3 regions of the Cytobacillus sp. BC1816 genome follow, and region 3 is predicted to be linked to each of the others. Evidence: riboswitches for the same ligand, from Rfam matches in the RefSeq annotation. Region 3 holds a riboswitch; each other region holds the start of a gene.

Region 1 (7,790 bases), 2.4 Mb from region 3:
CGTCAAAAGGTTAAAGAGCAGCCTTTCAGACGGTTCGTCTTATGCTTGCCGCCGATAAGCGGGCGCCTTGCGCTTTTCTTAGTTCTTCAATAAGAAATACTAAAATTTTTATAGAGGAGAGAAAGCAATGACTGATAAACAAAAAAATTACCGTTTTGAAACAATTGGAGTACATGGGGGACTGAAGCCAGACCCTGTAACTGGCGCAAGGGCGTTACCGATTTACCAGAATAATGCTTACCAGTTCAAGAATACAGATCACGCTGCAGATCTCTTTGCTCTTAAAGAACCAGGATATATTTATAGCAGGATACATAATCCGACTGTAAGTGTATTTGAGGAAAGAGTGGCCTTGCTTGAAGGAGGAGTTGGGGCCCTGGCTCTTGCAAGCGGACAGTCTGCCATTACGCTTGCCATTTTAAACATAGCTGAAGCAGGGGATGAAATTATTGCTGCGTCCAATTTATATGGCGGTACTTATAATTTGTTTGCAGTCACACTTCCCAAGTATGGAATTAAAGTGAAACTGGTAGATCCAAAAGATCCGGAAAATTTCCGTAACGCAATGACAGATAAAACAAAGGCCATTTTTGCCGAAACGATTGGAAACCCAAGCTTAAAAATCCTGGATATTGAAAAGGTTGCAGCAATTGCACACGAGAATGGTGTGCCTCTAATTGTCGATAACACCTTTGCTACACCTTATCTATGCAGGCCTATCGAACATGGTGCTGACATTGTTATACACTCTGCGACTAAATGGCTGCTCGGTAATGGAACCACAATGGGAGGAATTATAGTAGATGGCGGAAAATTTGACTGGAATTCCCATAAGTTTCCGGGCTTTACAGAACCTGATCCGAGCTACCATGATATTGTCTATAGTGAAGCAATTGGCGAGGCGGCCTATATTATCAAAGCGCGCGTTCAGCTGTTAAGAGACTTAGGTCCTGCTATGAGTGCGCAAAGTGCATTTCAATTTACATTGGGGCTTGAGACTTTGCATGTACGTATGAAAGAGCATGTTGCCAATACGAAAAAAGTAGTGGAGTATCTAGAGGCGCATCCAGCTGTTAATTGGGTGCTTTATCCTGGGCATGAAAGCCATCCGGACAAAAAATTGGCGGATAAATACTTGCCTAAAGGAGCTGGAGCTGTGGCTGTGTTTGGAATTGCTGGCGGAAGAGAAGCTGGGGCCAAGCTAATAAACAGCCTGCAGCTTTGGGCACATGTGGCAAATGTCGGGGATGCTAAGAGCCTGATTATCCACCCTGCAAGTACCACTCACCAGCAGCTGGATGAAGAAGGTTTAAAAGCTGCGGGAGTGCCGGAGGATCTAATTCGAATTTCTATCGGAATCGAGAATGCGGAAGATTTGATTGAAGATCTGGAACAGGCGATAGAAGCAGCTGCAGGCATTACATCACTTGCTGCGAAGGCATAAAGGAAAATTTACCATTCATTTTTTTCCGAAAGTTTAAAATTTCTTCGTTGACACCTTTTTGATAGCTGTGATACGATAGCAAACGTAATTAATAAACTGCTAAATTTATTTAAAGTATTAATTGAATATAAATCGTTACGCTCTTATCAAGAGAGGTGGAGGGAAGTGCCCTATGAAGCCCGGCAACCGTCAATTAATTGAAATGGTGCCAATTCACTCAAAGCATAGCTTTGACAGATGAGAGAAAGGACTTAATTTTTAATGCCTTTCTGCTCATGTGCAGAAAGGCATTTTTGCTTTTAGCGCATGAAAGCCTATAAGGAGTAAAAAATAGGGAAATAAAAGCAGTCTAATAATTATAATCTGTATCTTTCGATTAAAGAGGTGACAATTCACGTTGATTTATATAAAAGATGTACAGAAGATTTTCTCTTCAAAGAAAGGCCAGGTAAAAGCAGTTGACGATGTAAACCTGGAAGTAAAAGAAGGAGAAATCTTCGGAGTTATCGGATATAGCGGTGCAGGTAAAAGTACCTTGATCCGCATGCTGAATGGGCTGGAGCTTCCTACCCATGGCAGTGTGACAGTTGCAGGCAATGAGGTTTCAAAGATAAAGGGAAGCAAACTAAGAAAAGCGCGTCAGGAAATAAGCATGATCTTCCAGCATTTCAATCTATTATGGTCGAGAACGGTAAGGGAGAATATCGCTTTTCCGCTTGAAATCGCTGGTATTTCCCGGCAGGAAAGGCTGAAAAGGGTTGATGAACTCATTAAACTCGTTGGCCTTGAAGGAAGAGAAGATGCCTATCCTTCCCAGCTCAGCGGCGGTCAAAAACAAAGGGTTGGAATTGCCAGAGCCCTTGCCAATAATCCAAAAGTACTGCTTTGTGATGAGGCGACATCTGCACTTGATCCGCAGACTACAGATTCCATTTTGGAGCTGCTTGTTGACATCAATGAGCGTCTGGGCTTAACGATTGTCCTAATTACTCATGAAATGCACGTTATCCGTAAAATCTGCCATCGGGTTGCAGTCATGGAAGGTGGTCGAATTGTTGAAATCGGGCCAGTATTGGATGTGTTTAGGAATCCAAAAGCTTTGATAACAAAGCGGTTTGTTCAGCAGGTGACAGAGCCTGAAGAAACTAAGGAAACGGTTGATCACCTGGTCGATTTGTATCCAAAAGGAAAAGTAGTGCAATTAGGGTTTGTGGGCGAATCAGCTGAACAGCCATTGATTACAAACCTGATCCGTAATTTCCAGGTAACCGTAAATATACTTCAGGGAAAGATTTCCCAGACGCAGAACGGTTCCTACGGTACTTTATTCATTCATGTTGATGGAGAGGCAGAGGAAGTTGCAAAAGCGATTGAATTTATTCATTCTCAGCAGGTGGGCGTGGAGGTGATTTCCAATGCTTAACGAATGGTTTCCAAATGTGAAGTGGGACTCCATGTGGGAAGCTACAATGGAAACTCTTTATATGACAGCTATTTCTGTTCTCGCAACTTTTATTTTAGGTGCAATTCTGGGACTGCTGCTCTTCCTGACCTCCAAGGGCAACATTTGGGAAAACGCAGCAATTAATAAAATTATTTCAGCTTTCGTCAACATATTCCGCTCAATTCCGTTTATCATTCTGATCGTGTTATTGATTCCATTTACCAAGCTTCTTCTTGGGACAATGATCGGGGAAGATGCAGCACTGCCTGCATTAATTATTGGTGCCGCCCCGTTTTATGCCCGTATGGTGGAAATAGGCTTGAGGGAAATAGATAAAGGTGTAATTGAAGCGGCCAAGTCTATGGGTGCAAAAACAAGCACAATTATCTGGAAGGTTCTGCTTCCGGAATCAATGCCCGCCCTTGTTTCAGGAATTACGGTTACAGCCATCGCGCTGGTAGGCTACACAGCCATGGCCGGTGTCATCGGTGCTGGCGGACTTGGAAACCTTGCTTACCTGGAAGGATTCCAGAGGAGCCGCAGTGATGTGACGCTTATGGCGACTGTCATTATTCTAGTAATTGTATTTATCATCCAGTTTATTGGAGATATCATAACAACAAAATTAGACAAACGTTAAGGAGAGATTTATATGAAAAAGTGGTTATCACTTGCTCTTGCACTTGCAGTAGCACTTGTTCTCGCAGCTTGCGGGACTTCAGAAGAAGACGGCAATGCCGGTGAAGGCGGAGAAAGTAAAGAAAGCACTAAAATTACAGTAGGGGCTTCCAACGTACCTCACGCTGAAATTCTTGAAGAGGCAAAGCCATTGCTTGAAGAAAAAGGCTTTGAACTTGATGTTGTGCCATTCCAGGATTATGTATTGCCAAACCAAGCACTTGAGTCTAAAGAGCTGGATGCAAACTATTTCCAGCATATTCCTTACCTTGAGTCACAGAAAGCTGAACATGGATATGATTTTACAAATGCAGGCGGAATTCATATTGAGCCAATCGGAGTATATTCTCAAAAATATAAGAGCCTTGACGAACTTCCTGAGGGTGCATCAATCATCATGAGCAACTCAGTAGCAGACCATGGCCGTATTCTCTCCATGCTTGAAGCAGAGGGACTTATTACTTTAAATGAAGATGTGGAAAAAACCGAAGCAACTCTGGATGATATTAAAGACAATCCTAAAAAGTTAAAGTTTGATACTGAATATGAAGCGTCACTTCTTCCTCAAATCTATAATAATGGAGAAGGGGATGCAGTCCTGATCAACTCCAATTATGCAATTGATGCCGGATTGAATCCTCTTAAGGATTCAATTGCAATTGAAGACAAAGATTCACCATACGTAAATGTGATTGCTGTCCGCTCAGGCGATGAAGAAAAAGAAGGAATCAAAGCTCTTGTAGAAGTGCTTCGTTCTAAAGAAATTCAGGATTTCATTCTTGAAAAATATAAAGGTGCCGTTGTACCGGTATCTGAGTAAGAGTGAAAAAAACAGGCGTCCAAAGTCGCCTGTTTTTTATTTTCCATTATATCCAGGCTCTGCACCCGCATAGTTTAAAAAGCAATCAAACATACTAACTTTGATAATATTTTGAATGGAGTGGAGCCAAATGGAACATTATCATGAACCTTCAAACTCGATAGAAGAAGCCCTTCATGACTATAAAGTTGGATTGGGTGTTTTCACTGAAAAAATGCCCGATTTAGCACAGCACTATAATGCTTTTACAGAAGCCTGCTTTAAGGAAGGGGTTTTATCCCAAAAGGAGAAGCAGCTGATTGCACTCGGAATCAGTTTATATTCTCAGGATGAATACTGCATTATTTACCATACGAAAGGATGCATCGATCAAGGTGCGTCTGAAGAAGAAATTCTAGAGGCAGTAGGGGTTACTGCAGCTTTTGGCGGCGGTGCCGCAATGAGCCAGGCGGTTACGCTTGTCCAGGAGGCTATGACAGAATTAAATCAGCAAAATCATTAATTTTCAGCTCCTGCTCAATAGCAGGAGTGTTATTTTTATCATGAAAATTTCAGAAAATTATTGAAACAACCATTAATCGAGAGGATATGGCCAGTATTTTAAGGATGCGCATTATGAAAGCGCCTCATGAGTCCTCGTTCCTTATTTTGCTAAAAAAATCAGGTTTTTTCCGCTTTGTGCGGGGTATATGATGAGTGTTAAGATTTTAAATGTAAAACTAAATGCGAAAGCATTAAAAACCGAAAGGATTGATTCATTATCAGTCAGTTACAGCTGAACTACACGAGTGAAATGGAAAAAGCTATGCAAGCTGCCCATGGAGTTGGATATGAAGTGTACAGCCGGAAACATGATATTCGAATGGAAGTTGAAAAAAGACGCGAAGAAGACTATCTTCAAAGCCAGCGCTTAGTTGCGGATCTTGATAGAAAAATTCATTCCTAGGTTATAGGTATATATAATAATGAAGAAAATAGAAACCAGTGCCAATTATGCGCTGGTTTTCTTTTTTGCCATACATGAAATGACAGCCCCGGGAAAAAATAGATGGGACATACCAGGTTCCCGGTTATTTTACACTTTGATGCGATTAAAATAATATGATAAAATCTATATTTACAGGCTTTCTAAACATTTTTGTTTGAAAAGTTTGTTAATGGTCTTAAAGAGTTGCTATGAAATTTGATTTGTTATAAGATTGTAATGAGAATAAAATGAGAATAGAGATTTGCGGCTGCAGGCCGATTTACAAATCTTCTTTTATTGACGGAGGTATATATTATGGCAGGATCAGTACTTACAATTAAAGACCTTCATGTTGCTATTGAGGGAAAAGAAATATTAAAAGGTGTAAACCTTGAAATCAAAGGCGGAGAAATTCACGCCATTATGGGACCGAACGGAACGGGTAAATCTACTTTATCCTCTGCAATCATGGGCCATCCTAAGTATGAAGTAACACAGGGAAGCATCACATTAGATGGTGAAAATGTTCTTGAAATGGAAGTTGACGAACGCGCACGTGCAGGTCTATTCCTTGCAATGCAATATCCAAGTGAAATCAGCGGCGTCACAAATGCCGATTTTTTACGTTCTGCAATTAACAGCCGCCTTGAGGAAGGCAATGAAATTTCTCTTATGAAATTCATCCGCAAAATGGACAGCAAGATGGAATTCCTTGAAATGGATCTTGACATGGCTCAGCGTTATTTAAATGAAGGCTTTTCAGGCGGAGAAAAGAAGCGCAACGAAATTCTTCAATTAATGATGATTGAACCTAAAATTGCGATTCTTGATGAAATTGATTCCGGTTTGGATATCGATGCACTAAAGGTTGTTTCTAAAGGAATCAATGAAATGCGCGGCGAAGAATTTGGCTGCTTAATCATTACACACTACCAGCGCCTTCTAAACTACATCACTCCTGACCATGTTCATGTGATGATGCAGGGACGAGTTGTAAAATCTGGCGGTCCAGAGCTTGCACAGCGCTTAGAAGCTGAAGGATATGACTGGATTAAAAAAGAATTGGGCATTGAAGACGAAACAGTTGGGCAAGAAGCGTAAGCGTTAGGGGGATCACTATGACAACGGAAATAAAATTACCATTTGATAAGGAATATGTTAGTTCCTTTTCAAAAGATATGGGCGAGCCGGCATGGCTGACAGAACTCCGTCTAAATGCGCTTGCAAACGCGGAAAACCTGCCAATGCCAAAACCTGATAAAACTAAAATAGATAAATGGAACTTTACACAGTTCGAGAAGCACATTGTGGGAAGCGAAGATTTTACATCATTAAATGACCTTCCTGAGGATGTCAGAAATCTGATCGACACAGAAGCCGGCGATCAAAACCTATACATTCAGCGCAATAACAGACCGACTCATTTGGCTGTTTCTAAAGAATTGCAGGAGAAAGGTGTTATTTTCACAGACATCTTTACGGCGGCAAGAGAACATGGCGATCTTCTTCAGAAGTATTTCATGAAGGATGGCGTGAAAACTGATGAACACCGTTTAACTGCTTTGCACGCTGCTCTTTTAAACGGCGGAGCGTTCTTGTATATTCCGAAAAACGTGGAAATTACGGCGCCTATTCAGGCTGTATATATTCATGATGATAAAGAAGCCAACTTATTCAACCACGTATTGGTTGCAGCTGACGATAACAGCTCTGTGACATATGTAGAAAACTATGTTTCTACAGTTGAGGAAGCAAATGGCATTTTCAATATAGTTACAGAAGTAATTGCCAATGCAAATGCAAGAGTTCAGTATGGTGCTGTTGACACACTTGCTAAAGGAACAACTGCTTATGTGAACCGCCGTGGTGTTGCAGGCCGTGATGCCCGCATTGAATGGGCACTTGGCCTAATGAATGACGGCAATACAGTTTCAGAGAATACAACAAATCTTATTGGAGACGGTTCATTCGGTGATACCAAAACAGTTGTTGTAGGACGCGGAGAACAGACTCAAAACTTTACAACGAAAGTAGTTCATTTCGGAAAAAACTCCGAAGGCTACATTTTAAAGCATGGGGTAATGAAAGACTCTGCTTCATCCATCTTTAATGGAATCGGCAAAATTGAGCATGGAGCTTCTAAGTCAAATGCTGAGCAGGAATCACGCGTACTGATGCTAAGCGAAAAAGCGCGCGGGGATGCTAACCCAATCCTATTAATCGATGAAGATGATGTAACAGCAGGACACGCTGCTTCAGTGGGCCGTGTGGATCCATTGCAGCTTTACTATTTAATGAGCCGCGGAATTTCGCAAAAAGAGGCTGAGCGCCTTGTTATTCACGGCTTCTTAGCGCCAGTTGTTAATGCTCTTCCTATCGAAGGGGTTAAAAAGCAGCTGACTGCTGTTATTGAAAGGAAAGTAAAATAATGAATGCC
Region 2 (7,790 bases), 2.2 Mb from region 3:
GAGGACATGGAATTCCAAAATGGACAAATTATAAATAAACAGAGATTTCCTTCGCCAAATCCGGCAATCGAATTATCTGTTGTCACGTATCATGCAAATGGATTACATATAAAAGGCCTGCTGGCAGAGCCAAAGGGGGAGGAGCTGTATGATGGATTCCTATACCTGAGAGGTGGGATAAAAAATGTCGGAAAAGTAAGGCCTTCCCGGATTGTCCAGTTTGCCTGTGAAGGCTTTATTGTATTCGCGCCTTTTTACAGAGGCAATCAAGGGGGAGATGGAAATGAAGATTTTGCAGGGGAGGACAGACAGGACGCGTTTGCCGCTTTCACTCTTCTTCAAGAGCATGACCGGGTAAAAAGGGTCCATATATTTGGCTTTTCCCGCGGTGGTGTAATGGCATTGCTTACTGCAATCGAGTTTCCGGAAGCTGCGTCCATTGTAACATGGGGAGGGGTCAGTGATATGTTTCTCACTTATGTGGAGCGCAAGGATCTTCGGAGAATGATGAAACGTGTAATAGGCGGAACCCCGACAAAGTTTCCGGAACGGTATAAATATCGCACCCCGCTTTTTCGATTGGAGAAGCTGCAGGCGCCTGTCTTAATCATCCATGGAGAACAGGATCATAATGTTTCGGTGGAGCATTCCTATCGCCTGGAAAAAAGGCTCAAGTCTCTAAATAAAGAAGTAGGCAGCTGGTATTTCCCTGAATATACCCACTACTTTCCGCCAGCCGTGAACCGGAAGACGGTAGAGGATTTAAGTGCGTGGATGAAAAGCAAGGGGTAGATAAAATTAAGGACTTTCAGAGCGGAAAAAGGTGGGGTAAAATAGAGGTAAGGATATTAAGAATGAAGGAGAGATACCGATGGGTATGCCTTTAGAGCTGAACACAATGATCGTGACAAAGGGAAGGGAAAAAAGACTTGATGAAAATTTCTTTTCACTTGTCAAAGACGGATACAGATTATATCCGCTGGATATCCCGGTCGAGGTAAAAAGAACAATAGACGGTGACCTGAATGGTATGGGTGTCATCAGAAAAGTGGAATGGGAAAACAGCCAGACACTCATTACTTACCAGCTTGTTTCCCTAAACTCAACAAACTAAAAGAGCGCCTGGACGTAGTCCGGCGTTTTTTTGTTCAAAGCTTTTCTGCAGAGTACAAGTGTGAAGTGCTTTAAAATGAGGGAAAGAGAAAGAAGCCCGAAAGGAACTAATAGGTGTGAATAGTGCCGGTGGGTGAGGGCAAGGCATCGCAAAGGGAACTAATCGATCAACGACTATAAGTCTAGAAACTTATTCGTTCGAGCGGACTGAATTACACAATAAAATATCAAAAAGGAATTACCGCTTTGCGGCAATTCCTTTTCTGTATTATGCGATTGGTCCGCCTTTTTCTTCAATTTCAGAAGAAACGCTAGTGAATTTCTTGAAGTTTTCGCGGAATTTTGCAGCGAGTTCTTTTGCTTTTGCTTCATAAGCAGCCTGATCTGCCCATGTTTTATTTGGCTGAAGAACTTCGTCAGGCACACCCGTAACGTGCTGCGGAATTTCCAATCCGAAAATTTCGTCTTTGACTGTTTCAACGTTGTTTAGTTCGCCTTCAAGTGCCGCTTCCACCATAGCACGAGTGTAAGCAAGTTTCATGCGTTCACCGGCTCCGTACTCTCCGCCAGTCCACCCTGTGTTTACAAGGAAGACTTTTGCATTATGCTCATCGATCTTCTCGCCAAGCATTTCAGCATAACGGTTTGCAGGAAGCGGAAGGAAAGGTGATCCAAAACAAGTTGAGAACGTTGCCTGCGGTGAAGTAATGCCGCGCTCAGTTCCTGCAAGCTTGGAAGTATAGCCGCTTAAGAAATGGTACATTGCCTGCTCTTTTGACAGTTTAGAGATTGGAGGCAATACGCCAAATGCGTCAGCTGTTAAAAATACGATTGTATTAGGATGTCCGGCAATGCTTGGATCAACGATATTATCGATGGCCTGAAGCTGGTATGCCGCACGTGTATTTTCAGTTAAAGTGCTGTCATCGTAATCAGCAACCCGAGTTTCGCTGTTTACCACCACATTTTCCAATACAGCCCCAAAGCGGATAGCATCAAAAATTTGCGGTTCTTTCTCGCGGGATAAGTTAATGCATTTCGCATAGCAGCCGCCTTCGATATTGAAAACACCATTTGCCGACCAGCCATGCTCGTCATCCCCAATCAGCTTGCGGTTAGGGTCTGCAGATAAGGTTGTTTTCCCTGTTCCGGATAAGCCGAAGAATAAAGCGACATCTCCTTCACGACCAACGTTTGCGGAACAGTGCATCGGAAGAATCCCGTTTTCTGGAAGCATATAGTTCATCACAGAGAAAATGGATTTTTTCATTTCGCCTGCATATTCAGTACCGCCGATTAAAACAGTGCGGCGCTCGAATGAAATGATGATGAATGTTTCGGACTTTGTGCCGTCAACTGCAGGGTCAGCTTTGAAATTAGGAGCAGAAATGACTGTGAACTCTGCTTGATGATCCAATAGCTCGTCTTCTGCCGGACGAATGAATAATTGATGTGCGAAAAGATTGTGCCAGGCATATTCATTAATTACCTGGATTGGCATGCGGTGCTTTTTATCGGCACCTGCGAAGCCTTTGAAAACAAATACTTCTTCTTTTTCTTTTAAGTAGTTGATTACTTTATTATAAAGATTAGAGAATGCTTCTTCAGAGATAGGCTGGTTTACGCTGCCCCAGTCCATTTTATCTTTATTTGATGCTTCTTCAACAATGTATTTATCTTTAGGAGAACGTCCTGTATACTTTCCTGTAGTAGCGCGTACGGCACCAGTAGAGGTAAGGGACCCTTCATTGCGGTTTAAAACTTTTTCGACAAGCTGAGGAACGGATAATTGCACTTGAATGTTGCTGCCATTTAATAATTCGCTCAATTCGTTTGATATGCTTACAGAGTTCATCTGATGAATACCTTCCTTTTTCCCGATTTTTTTATGAAAGTGATTACATCTCGAAATTAGTATAACACATTAAAACGATTAGTCTATACTATTACGAAACTTTTTTATTCATGTTATAAAAATGTCATAATTGGACATGTAATCCCATTTTAATCAACTTATAACTGATATATGTTAATATAGAAGAAAGTGTTAATTTTAACATGGGACTGATCTAAAATGAAGACAATTGCCCTCTATGATGAAACTTGTTCTTTATGCAGGGAAACAAAGAAGATATTTAATAAACTTGATTGGCTGAATAAAGTGGAATGGATTTCTCTGCAGGAGTATGAAAAAATCCCGGATTCCCTCTCGTTTTCCAAGATTGACTTGCGCAGAGAGCTTCATATTATTACTCCGGCGGGTGGCTTGAAAAAGGGTTATTCTGCAGTAAGGAGACTGCTGTTCCTCTTTCCTGCCTCCTTTTTAATTAGCCTCCTTTTATATCTCCCAATGACGCCAATACTGGGCGATCCGGTATATAAATGGATTGCTAAAAACAGGCATAAATTTCTAAAGAAAAAATGTGACGACGGAAGCTGTTCGCTGTAAGCATGGATTATAATTTTCAATGCTGAAATTTTACTGTGAAAAATAATGAAAACTTGTTGACATGATTCGCTAAAATACGGTATGATTCAACCTTGAACGGATACTCTCTTATCCCGAGCTGGTGGAGGGACAGGCCCTATGAAACCCAGCAACCTGCTAAAAGGCAATAATCAGCAAAGGTGCTAACCTGACGCAAGGACGTAATTCCTTGAACGATAAGAGTGAAAGGCGCGAATCGATTTGCTTTCAACCTTTTCACTATTGAGAAGGTTTTTTATTTTGCACAGGCAATGGGATGAACGGCTTTTGGAATGTACTATTTATGTGAGTTTTTAGCAGCTTGCAGAGATGCATAAGAAAAAACGGATGCCTGGCTTTCTGGCCAGCAATGCCTATTTTTCTAATAAAAACTCCATGTTTATTTCATACTACTAAGGGAATGAGTTCCGTATCAAACAGAGATCCATGAAATGATAGGGTAAAGTTATTTTCCGCTTCCCCATTTCTTAATTCTCGCTCAATTTTCTATTTATAAGGAGGAAGCCAGATGTCAACAAAGCGTCGTTTGTTTACTTCTGAATCAGTTACTGAAGGTCATCCGGATAAAATCTGTGACCAAATTTCTGATGCAATCTTAGATGCGATTTTAGCTAAAGATGCGAATGCCCGTGTTGCTGCAGAGACTTCTGTAACAACTGGACTTGTATTAGTTGCAGGTGAAATCACAACATCTACATACGTAGATATTCCAAAAATCGTTCGTGAAACGGTAAAAGAAATCGGTTATACCCGTGCTAAATATGGTTTCGATTCCGAAACATGTGCAGTTTTAACTTCCATTGATGAGCAGTCAGCAGATATTGCAATGGGTGTTGACCAGGCCCTTGAAGCACGGGAAGGACAAATGAGCGATCAGGAGATTGAAGCAATCGGTGCAGGGGACCAGGGCTTAATGTTCGGTTTTGCCTGCAACGAAACGAAAGAGCTAATGCCTCTTCCGATTTCTTTAGCACATAAACTTTCCCGCCGCCTGACTGAAGTTCGTAAAGAAGAAATCCTTCCTTACCTTCGTCCGGACGGAAAAACTCAGGTAACGGTTGAGTATGATGAAAATGACAAGCCAATCCGCATTGACACAATCGTTATTTCTACTCAGCATCACCCTGAGATCAGCCTGGAGCAAATCCAGCGCAATCTTAAGGAACATGTTATTAATCCGGTTGTTCCAAAGGAATTAATTGATGAGAATACGAAATACTTCATTAACCCAACAGGACGTTTTGTAATCGGCGGACCTCAAGGGGATGCAGGCCTGACCGGCCGCAAAATCATTGTTGATACTTACGGCGGATATGCCCGTCATGGCGGAGGCGCGTTCTCCGGTAAGGATCCTACAAAGGTTGACCGCTCCGCTGCTTATGCTGCTCGTTATGTAGCGAAGAACCTTGTAGCAGCAGGTTTAGCAGAAAAAGTTGAAGTTCAGCTTGCTTATGCAATTGGTGTAGCACAGCCTGTGTCGATTTCAGTTGATACATTCGGAACAGGCAAAGTGGAAGAAGATGTACTAGTTGATCTAGTAAGAAAACATTTTGATCTTCGCCCTGCAGGAATTATTAACATGCTTGGACTTCGCCGCCCAATTTACAAGCAGACAGCTGCTTACGGACATTTCGGACGTACAGATGTTGATCTTCCTTGGGAGCGTACGGACAAAGCCGAAATCCTTCGTTCTGAAGCTTAATAAAAAGAAAGCGGGAGTTGCATTAATCAATGTAACTCCCGCTTTCTTTTTTGCGTCATTATACATAAAGGGTGTTTATTCACTTTTCGGTCTTTATGCTCTTTAGTCGTTTATAATTTTATGTTATCGTATAAACTTCGGATAATGGCTTAATTTTCCGCACATATTTTTTTTATTATCCACGTGCTAATTATAAATGATTAGTGGTAGTATTATAGGGTATGTTTTCTAAGGACAAAGGAGCCGTTAAGGCTGTATCTAAATATTGAGAATAGAATGGAGTAGGTGACGTACATAATGTGTGGCTTTATTGGTTGTGTACATGAAAAAGCACAAAATTACCGTGACGCAGATAAAGAACAATTTCAAAATATGAATGATATCATTACCCATCGGGGTCCGGATGATTCAGGATACTATTTTGATGATCATATTCAATTCGGCTTTCGCCGGTTGAGCATTATCGATATTGAAAGCGGACACCAGCCGCTGACTTACGAGAATGAGCGTTATTGGATTATCTTTAATGGTGAAATCTATAATTATGTGGAACTTCGTGAAGAACTTCTCAAAGCTGGCTTAAGCTTTGAAACAAGCTCCGATACAGAAGTGATAATTGCCCTTTACAGCCATATGAAAGAAAAGGCTGTTGAAAAATTACGCGGCATGTTTGCATTTGTCATTTGGGATAAACAGGAGCAGTCACTATATGGAGCCAGAGATCCATTTGGGATTAAGCCTTTCTTTTATTACGATAAGGGAGACCGCACGTTCTTTGGATCAGAGAAAAAGAGCATTCTTTTGGCGCTTCAGAATGATGTATTAAACTATGACTCCCTCCAGCATTATCTGACCTATCAGTTTGTGCCTGAGCCAAACACGATGTCAGAGGGAATCCATAAGCTGGAGCCTGGTCATTATTTTACTAAAAAAATTGGTGCTCCGATGGATATTAAGCGATATTGGAAAGCTGCTTTCCATCCAGTGCAGAAGTCAGAAGCTGATTTCACGAAAGAAATAAGAGATGTTTTGTTCGACTCAGTCAAGATGCATATGCGTGCCGATGTTCCGGTAGGTTCATTCCTTTCAGGCGGAATTGATTCTTCCATCATTGCTTCCATTGCGAAAGAATTCCATCCTGCAATTAAAACATTCTCTGTCGGATTTGAACGCAATGGCTTCAGCGAGGTGGATGTAGCGAAAGAAACAGCTGAAAAGCTGGGTGTCGAAAACATCAGCTACATCATAACTCCTGAGGAATACATGAATGAGATTCCGAGAATCATGTGGCATATGGACGATCCGCTTGCTGACCCGGCTTGTGTGCCCCTTTATTTTGTGGCAAGAGAAGCAAGAAAACATGTAACGGTTGTACTTTCAGGTGAGGGAGCCGATGAGCTATTTGGCGGCTATAATATTTACCGCGAACCACAATCCCTGGAAGTCTTCAATAAAATTCCTGCTATAGGCAAAAAGCTTCTTCGCATGATTGCTAACATGATGCCAGAGGGAATGAAGGGGAAAAGCTTTATCGAACGCGGTGTAACGCCAATGGAAGAGCGCTACATTGGAAATGCAAAAATGTTTACAGAGCAAGAGAAGCGCAGCCTGCTTCATGTATATAAAGACAGCTTAAATTATACGGATATCACTAAACCGCTATATGAAGAAAGCCGCGGCTATGATCCGGTTGACCGCATGCAGTATATCGATATTCATACGTGGATGCGCGGAGACATTCTATTGAAAGCGGACAAAATGACGATGGCTCATTCTCTCGAGCTTCGTGTTCCGTTCCTTGATAAAGAAGTGTTTGAAGTGGCTTCCAAAATACCGACCAGCCTGAAAACGGCAAATGGAACTACGAAGTATATTCTTCGCAAAGCTGCTGAAGGAGTCGTTCCAGACCATGTGCTGAATCGCAAGAAGCTTGGATTCCCTGTGCCAATCCGTCACTGGCTGAAAGACGAGATGAATGAATGGGCGAAAAATATCATTCGTGAAAGCAGCACAGATCATCTAATTAATAAAGATTACGTATTGCAGCTGCTTGAAGACCATTGTCAGGATAAAGCGGACAACAGCCGCAAAATCTGGACAGTTCTTATGTTCATGGTTTGGCATCAGGTATATGTGGAGAAAAAGTATTCTTTTGAAAAAGAGTATTTGTTAAATAAAGACTTGCAGCCACTTAAAGGCTAAAATAAAAACGTCCATCAGGTGAAAATCTGGTGGACGTTTTTATTTAATTATAGGAATGTATAGAATTTCACCCGCAGGATAAGGAAGGCTTCGTTAGCATAAACATCGCATGGCCGAAAGCGACAGCTTTTGGGAGGACGTGGCGATCCCAGTCTGCGTTCCTTCTTGGGCAAGGCGCTTCCGCCTTTCTTATCGGAGATAGGTAATAGCCTGTTTGCCCATCTGCACCCATGCTTTTTCAAAATCATTTTTGAGTGCTTTTTTATTTTTCTCACCTGTGAGCGG
Region 3 (7,790 bases):
TGATTCCACAAAGGCCTTTAAAGCCTTAAGACTATCCTTCTCCTCCATCCATAGAGGATATACCGCATCCAATCCTGCTTCGGCCGCTGTTTTTTCTCCCCATTCGCGGTGCCCATCCAAGTAGAGATCTCCATATGCAATGCCTGTAATCCCATATGTATCTTTTATTTTTCTTAAATCACTTACGAAACGCTCTGAGTAATCTTCAAAGGTACAATAAATAAACTCTGCAGGTATGGATAAACTTTTAGCCTGAAGCTGGATTAATTCCTTTTTTTCACCATGCCCAAAGGTTCTGCCAATTTCCTGCGGAACCGTTGTCAGAAGGCATACAACCTCGTACCCCTGTTTTATCAGCACATCTAGAGCCAGACAGCTGTCTTTGCCGCCGCTCCATGATAAAACTACTTTCTTCCCCAACAGTCATCACCAACTTTAATAGTATGGGAAAAAGGATAGAAGGTCTATCCTTTTTCCCCTGAATCCTAATTTAAAAATTGAAACTGTGTACGGCTTCCTGTCTGGCTTGCAGTTACCTCAAGACGTGCATCAATTCTTTCCTTCAGCTCAGGAACATGAGAGATGATGCCTACAAGCCTTCCGCTGCTTTGAATTTCGATCAATGCTTCTATTGCCTGGTCTAATGATTCGGGATCAAGTGTCCCAAATCCTTCATCAATGAACATCGTCTCAAGGGAAACGCCTCCTGCGTATTGCTGCACCACGTCTGCCAGACCAAGAGCAAGTGCAAGCGCTGCTTTAAAGCTTTCCCCGCCAGATAAAGTTTTAACATGCCTTTCCTGCCCAGTGTATTGATCGAACACAAGTAATTCCAGGCCGCTTTGTGCGTTGCCCTTTGACCGGTCAGTTTTTCGAAGCAGCATATATCTACCGCTGGTCATCTTTGATAAACGTCCGTTAGCTTCCCTCAGTATATCATCTAAAAATGCCGCCAGGACAAATCGTTCAAAAGTAATTCGGTAAGTATTCTGCCCTTTTGAAATTTCATACAAGTGCCCAATTACTTTGTACCTTTCCTCAAGGGCTTTCATATTTTGATTTATTTCTTTGATTTTTTGCATAGTCTCTTCATTTTGTTTTTTCTTCATAAACAGATTTGTATATTGATCCTGCAGCAGTTTCAATTGATCATCTGTTTCTTGCAATAATAGCTGCAAGCTTTCCAGGTCAGGTTTTTCAATCCCTTCCAAGAGCTGTATTAGCTCAGCGTACCGATCATGAACAGAACGGACTTCTTCCCGATATTCCCTTACTTCAACTTCAAGCTGCCTGATTTGATCTTCTGATTTTTTGGCATCCCGGTATTCTCCGTAGATTTCAAAGCCCTGGTCTTTCATGCGCTGCACAAAATTCTGCCTTTCGGCTGCAAGCTTTTCCTCAATTTTAACAGCCTGCTTTTGAAGTGTCTCCATCTTTGCCTGTTCAGCCATATGGACCGACTTTGCATCTTGATAATCCTGCTGGGCTGTTTCCAGCTGCCTTTGCATTATTTCAAGTTTCTCAGCAGCCGTTCTCAAACTCGACTCGTAAGCTTCAATAGACCGCAGGTTTTCAGGAATCGTGTCCATCATCCTCGCCAAGTTGCTTCTTTTTTCCGCATGTAAAATGGCTGCGTCATTTAGTTGGTCTTGCAGCCGGTCAATTTCTGCAGCTAGTGCTTCTTTCCTCTGCTGTGTTTTTTCCAACTCAGCAGTACAGTTTTCCAGCATGGAAGATTTTTTCTTCAGCTCAGCATGTAGTGTCAAAAGATCCTTTTTTTGATCGGCAAGTGTATTTTTCATTACAAGCAAACTTTCTTGTTTAAAGTCAGGACGGTGTTTTTGTATTTGGGCAGTCAGTTCAGCCAATCCACTCTCGCTGGAATTCATGCGGGACTGGGCTTCATAAAAAGCAGACTCCGCTTTCGCTTTCTCGGCTTCAATTTGAACTGCCTGTTTTTTTGCTTCCTTCAGGTCTTGCTCATCCGGTATATCATGTGGAGATACAGCCGGATTGGGATGGTGGTCTGAGCCGCAGACCGGACATGCCTCCCCGTTTTGGAGCCTGTCTGCTAAGATTGCTGCCTGTCCATGAAGCCACTTGCCCTCCAGTTGCTCCACAAGCAGTTTGGCATCAGTCAGCCTGGACGATGTCTGATCAAAATAATCTCTCTTATTGCTGAAGGCATTCATTGATAATTGATGCTCTTTATGCAGCTCTTCATATTTATGAAGCCGTTCTATTTCGTCTGCTAGTTTCTCCAGGTTTCGTTCATTCTCCATCTGTGCAAGCTTGCTCTTTTCAATGTCCTGCTTTTCTTCAGTCAGTGTTTTTATTTGCTGATCAGCTTTTTGATGGGCTTCATCTTTCTGTCTTTTTTGAAGCCTGAGGTTTTCAAGATTTTTTTCAAGAGAACAGACCAGTTTTTCCACTTTTGCATAAGAAAGAATGTCCTCTTTCATACTTTGCAGGTGATTAACCTGTTCGGCAGCCTGTTTTCTTTCTGCCTCGCGGTTCTTTTCAGTTTCCCATTTATCTTGCTTTTCTTTTAATAGTGCTTCAAGAGTGCCTAAATTTTTCTGAAGCTCATGAAGATCGGCATGTGCTGCATCCAGATCTTTCTTCAGTTCATGACAGAGCTGCTCCTGCTGATTGAGCAGGGCTGCTTTCTGGGCAAGAGCTATGGCATTCTCTTTTGCAGTGTATTGATCCATTAGCCCTTCCAGCTCTTCTTTCCTTTGCTTTAGCTCTTCTTTCGCCATCAGCTGTTTGAGCACCATTTCAGCTTCATAGAGCTTTTGCTGAAGATGATCTCTCTCTTCCTTTTTTTTCCTGCCTGCTTCTGTCAGCTCAGCAAGGCCTGCTGCCATCTCCTTAACTTCCTCTGCAAGAAGCGGCATGAGCAGGGTGTCATTGACACTTCCTGCTTCGAGGTAAGATTTCAGCTCCTCGCTGTATAAAGCCTGCACCTGATTAAAATACTGATCTCTCAGTTTTATCTGTTCTTCTACCGTTCTTTTTAATTCAGTTGCATCTTCTTTAAGTTTTTCTTCTATGCGCTTGTATATTTGAGTATGGAATAACCGCTGAAGAATGACTTCTTTATCCTTGCTTTCAGAAGTTAGGAGCTTTCGGAACTCTCCCTGGGGAATCATCAGAATTTGCCTGAACTGATTGCTGTCAATGATCATAATTTCTTTTATCTTTTCATCAACATCCCTGACATTTGAAGCAAGGAGCTTTTGCTCTCCATTTTCACCATACATATAAAGTTCTGCTTTGGCGCTTACTGTCGTCGTGCCATCGCCGCGCTCTTTTTTCTTTTCCTGCTGAGGAGATCTTGTAATGTAATACCTTTTATTTCTTAAAATGAATTCGAGGGAAATCTCGGTTAATGTATGATTTTTCGCAAACTGGCTTCGAAGTTCAGCCCCATTCCGATCCTCCCCGCTTGCCTTTCCATAAATCGCGTAGCTGATGCCGTCAAAAATAGTGGTTTTGCCTGAACCCGTCTTGCCGGAGATGACAAACATGGTTCGATTTCCAAGTTCCGTAAAATCAATGCTCTCACTGTCTGCGTAGGGTCCAAACGCCTGCATCGTTAATATTAATGGCTTCATTTCAGCGCCTCCTCCCTCAGCACTTTTTCGATCACATCAGTCATAACCTGCTGTTTATCTTTTGTAAATTCGGAAGTGGTCATTTGTTCATAGAATTGTTTAAACAGATCAAGCTCTGACTTTTTCTCTTCCTTTATCGATAGGAAAGAGCTTTTTTTCTTCATATCTGTAACGGCTATCCTTCTTTCAAGGTGAAGAACATTCGGGTAGACCTGTCTCAGCTTATTAATTGGATCAAGCAATGCGCCTTCATCAAAAAGGGTGATTTTCAGATAGTCATCAAGGTTCTGTTTTTCATAGAAAGCTGGATCCATCAGTTCATCAAGATGCCCTTCTATCTCTCTCAAGTCTTTTTTGGGCTTAAGTGAACGGGTACGCAAGGCAAATTCGCCATTTTCCTTCATTTCTACAATAGAAACGGATTTCTCCTGTTTAGCTTCGGAAAAAGAATATTTTAATAGGGAGCCTGAATAGCGGATCTTGTCATGCTTTATGGCATCAGGACTATGCAAATGTCCAAGTGCCGTATAGGAGAAAGGATCAAAGCAGCTAGAATGGACACAGCCTGATCCTCCGACAGAGAGTGTCCTCTCCGAGTCACTGGTAGCTCCGCCCAGAACAAAAGCATGTCCGACAAGAACGTTCGGTTCATTTGGGTTCAGGTACTGTTCAATTCTGTTCACAATTGCCTTCATTGCATCATCATGGGAGTGCACACGGTCATCATCAAGCAAATGCCTGACCATTCCGGGTTCAGCATACGGTACCAGATAAAAGTTCACACCATTAATATGTATGGGCTTAAAATCATTTACCAGTTTTCCAGACAAGTAGAACTTGCTTTGTTTATACCAGGAGCTTCCAAAGGATAGCCTTTCAGCGCTGTCATGGTTTCCGCCTATGGCAACCACAGGTGTATTGAGCTCTACATTTATTTTAAAAAGAATTTCATTCAGCAATTCTACAGCATCAGTCGGAGGTACGGACCGGTCATATAAGTCTCCTGCAATAACGACTGCATCCGGCTTTTCTTCCTCTACCACGTCAATAAATTGATGCAAAAAATGACGCTGATCTTCGGTCATATATACACCATGGACCAGCTTGCCCAAATGCCAATCAGCGGTATGGATAAATTTCATATCTAACACCCTCTTTTCCTTGCCTGAGATTCTTTCTGCAATGTTACCATTATACCAAATCAAAAAACGGTAGAGGCTAAGCAAAATTTAACAGAACATTCGTTCTAATTATATCAGAGGTTTTTTCCAAAACATAGCATTGTTCGAAAACAAAAAGAGCCCAGCATAGGCTCTTTCATCTATTGCTTTTTTAGTTTAGGGAAGTTGATCAAAATGGCAATAATACCACAAATGCCTATTAATATCGGATAAAAGGAATATGCCATAATGCTCACCGGCGAAATGGCAGCGAGTCCGGATGCAGCCAGCATCTGTGCTCCATATGGGATAGTCCCTTGTACAAAACAGGCAAATATATCAAGAATACTTGCTGATTTACGCGGGTCAATCTCATATTGATCTGCAATTTTTTTGGCAAGCGGCCCTGCAATAATAATGGCAATTGTGTTATTGGCTGTAGATAAATTTGTCAGGGATACAAGTGACGCAATACCAAATTCAGCTCCCCTGCGGGATTTTATTTTGCTTGTAGCCATGTGAAGCAAGTAATCAATTCCGCCATTAAATCGGATGATCTCAACCAATCCGCCAATGAGGATGGCAATTATCGCAAGGTTCTGCATACCAGCCATTCCCTCAGAAATCATTTGCAGGAATGAAACAAAAGTATAGCTGCCGTCTGCAATTCCGATAAGGCCAGCAAGAAGGATACCCCCGCTAAGCACAAGAATAACATTCATGCCAAGCAAAGCAGCAGCCAATACGCCAAGATAAGGGACTACTTTCAAAAAGCTGTAATCCCCGCTGGTTACCACGCTTTCCTGACCTGCTGTTAAAATCCCTAGAATCAAAGCTGTAAGCAAAGCAGCAGGCAGGACGATTAAGAAATTCACACGGAATTTATCCGTCATTCTCGTTCCTTGAGTCCTGACAGCAGCAATGGTCGTATCTGAAATGACGGACAGATTATCCCCAAACATGGCACCCCCTATTATTGCTGCAATCGCCAATGCTGTAGAAACATCTGTCTCCGCTGAAAGGGCTACACCAATTGGAGCAAGAGCTACAATTGTTCCCATGGATGTTCCCATCGATAACGAAATAAAGCATGCAATGATAAAAATTCCGACCATAAGCAGATTCTGCGGGATAAAAGAGAGTGCAAGGTTCACCGTCGAATCAACTGCCCCCATTCCCTTAGCCGTACCAGAAAAAGCCCCTGCCAGGATAAAAATGATGGACATTAATATGATATCAGGATGTCCGGCCCCTTTCGTGAATATCTCTACTTTTTCCATGAATGGCTTTTTTCTGTTCATTGCCAGTGCTATTCCGGCTGTAGCGGAAACAATGACAATGATTGGAATACTATTAAAATCTCCTGTTGCAATGCCGCTTCCTATAAAAATTAGAAGGAAAGCCAAAAGCGGCAATAATGCCCAGGGATTCCCCTTGTTTTTCATAAAAAATCTCCTCTCCGAATGGAATTTCCTGCAAAATAAAAAGACCTCTTCAAGCAAGAAGAGATCTAACAAATCAATCGTTCTCTTCTTATCTGCCAAGCACCTCTGCTTGCTGGATTTGGCACAGCGCTCTATAGAGCCCGCTGCCGAGACATCTTAGGGCCAGTCCCTCAGTCTCTCTTGATAAGCGATTCATATGAAATTATTCTGAAATAACTCACGTTTGAAAATTATACAGGAAACTCGCGAAACTTCAAGCACTTTTTTGTTATGGACTAAGAATCTGAATAATACTTTAAAGAGTGAAAATAGAGATTGGGATTAAAAAAAGCCGCAATGCGGCTTAAAACTAGTGCAGATCTTTGGGATTTGGCGGGGTATGACCCTTTTTCAGCTCCTGAAAGATATCCTCTGATGCTTGAGGTGCAGGCTGAACAGGCGACTGCAAAATCATTTCTCCCATCAGCCTTTTAAATTCTCCAACAGTCAAAGGCTTGGCATCATTCATTAACTCATACCCAAGCTGTCCATTCGGTTCAAGAGTGGCCATTTTGACATCTGAAATTTTTGTGATTCCGCTGGTTCTGAGCCTCATTTCCAGCTGATCAGCTGTAAAGCGCAATTTCCTCATATTTGCTGTTTTTAGTTTTCCATTCTCAATCACAATTTTAGATTTGCCTGTTATAAATTTTTCAATAAAATTAAACTTAACCTGAAGATATTCCATTAATATTAATGACCCAACTAAGATAGCTGCTGCAGCAATCGTTTTCCAAACACTAGTCTCAACGATCGGCTGAATAATGATGGTACCTATTGAAATCATCACAACTGTTTGGGCTAGTGTCATTTGTGAGATGGATTTTCTTCCGGCCACACGCAAAAGCAGCACCCCTGAAAAAATTAAAAGGACTGATTCCCATATAAAGTTCATCCTATAGCCACCTCCCTTTTTCTCATAGGTTATGGCATAGCAGGTACTTATATACAATCGGTAATAAATAAAACAGCCTGACCATGTGGCCAGGCTGTTTTTGTATGGGTCTGTCGATTATAGTTTAGTTACGTTAGCTGCTTGAGGTCCGCGTGCACCTTCAACAACTTCGAAAGATACTTCTTGGCCTTCTTCTAAAGATTTGAAACCTTCAGATTGGATAGCAGAGTAATGTACGAATACGTCGTTTCCGTCTTCACCTTCGATGAATCCGAAACCTTTTTCAGCATTGAACCATTTTACTTTACCGTTTTTCATGAAAAAAATCCTCCTATTGGCTAGAAAAAGCCATGTGTAAATTCACCATATACACGCTTATAACTTTACATTCATTACTCATCCAGACCATTGCCTAACGGTTGAAAAAGCAGCTAGCAAAATATAACACGATGCATAACGGCTGATTCAAATTTAGCACTTATAGGAAGGAATGTCAACTATACCACCCGTTTACAGGAGTAATTTTCAAACTATTCCGCCTTCTTTACCTTCCAATATGTGTAAATCTATCATGTTAATATATACCATTTTAGAGACAAGCAGACAAACAAATTATATGATGCATTCATAA

What was found. A riboswitch is a leader RNA that binds a small molecule or an ion and turns the genes downstream of it on or off. The one in region 3 is predicted to bind S-adenosylmethionine.
Region 1: linked by a shared signal. The riboswitch ahead of ACR42H_RS23350 (methionine ABC transporter ATP-binding protein) and the one ahead of ACR42H_RS11395 (Na+/H+ antiporter NhaC family protein) in region 3 are both predicted to bind S-adenosylmethionine.
Region 2: linked by a shared signal. The riboswitch ahead of metK (methionine adenosyltransferase) and the one ahead of ACR42H_RS11395 (Na+/H+ antiporter NhaC family protein) in region 3 are both predicted to bind S-adenosylmethionine.

Annotation. Positions count from the first base shown of each region.
Region 1 covers NZ_CP195611.1:4,589,779-4,597,568, reverse strand. Annotated here, with positions in the region: gene ACR42H_RS23355 (O-acetylhomoserine aminocarboxypropyltransferase/cysteine synthase family protein) at 128-1,444, shown strand; SAM riboswitch class I at 1,585-1,688, shown strand; gene ACR42H_RS23350 (methionine ABC transporter ATP-binding protein) at 1,842-2,867, shown strand; gene ACR42H_RS23345 (methionine ABC transporter permease) at 2,860-3,528, shown strand; gene ACR42H_RS23340 (MetQ/NlpA family ABC transporter substrate-binding protein) at 3,541-4,386, shown strand; gene ACR42H_RS23335 (carboxymuconolactone decarboxylase family protein) at 4,517-4,888, shown strand; gene ACR42H_RS23330 (hypothetical protein) at 5,180-5,332, shown strand; gene sufC (Fe-S cluster assembly ATPase SufC) at 5,669-6,454, shown strand; gene sufD (Fe-S cluster assembly protein SufD) at 6,472-7,782, shown strand; gene ACR42H_RS23315 (cysteine desulfurase) at 7,782-7,790, shown strand, end outside.
Region 2 covers NZ_CP195611.1:4,409,528-4,417,317, reverse strand. Annotated here, with positions in the region: gene ACR42H_RS22360 (alpha/beta hydrolase family protein) at 7-792, shown strand; gene ACR42H_RS22355 (DUF2584 domain-containing protein) at 872-1,114, shown strand; gene pckA (phosphoenolpyruvate carboxykinase (ATP)) at 1,382-2,968, opposite strand; gene ACR42H_RS22345 (thiol-disulfide oxidoreductase DCC family protein) at 3,188-3,562, shown strand; SAM riboswitch class I at 3,668-3,784, shown strand; gene metK (methionine adenosyltransferase) at 4,110-5,303, shown strand; gene asnB (asparagine synthase (glutamine-hydrolyzing)) at 5,601-7,505, shown strand; gene ACR42H_RS22330 (C39 family peptidase) at 7,695-7,790, opposite strand, start outside.
Region 3 covers NZ_CP195611.1:2,211,286-2,219,075, reverse strand. Annotated here, with positions in the region: gene ACR42H_RS11410 (diphthine--ammonia ligase) at 1-420, opposite strand, end outside; gene ACR42H_RS11405 (AAA family ATPase) at 486-3,620, opposite strand; gene ACR42H_RS11400 (exonuclease SbcCD subunit D) at 3,617-4,762, opposite strand; gene ACR42H_RS11395 (Na+/H+ antiporter NhaC family protein) at 4,942-6,225, opposite strand; SAM riboswitch class I at 6,311-6,415, opposite strand; gene ACR42H_RS11390 (DUF421 domain-containing protein) at 6,575-7,159, opposite strand; gene ACR42H_RS11385 (cold-shock protein) at 7,277-7,477, opposite strand.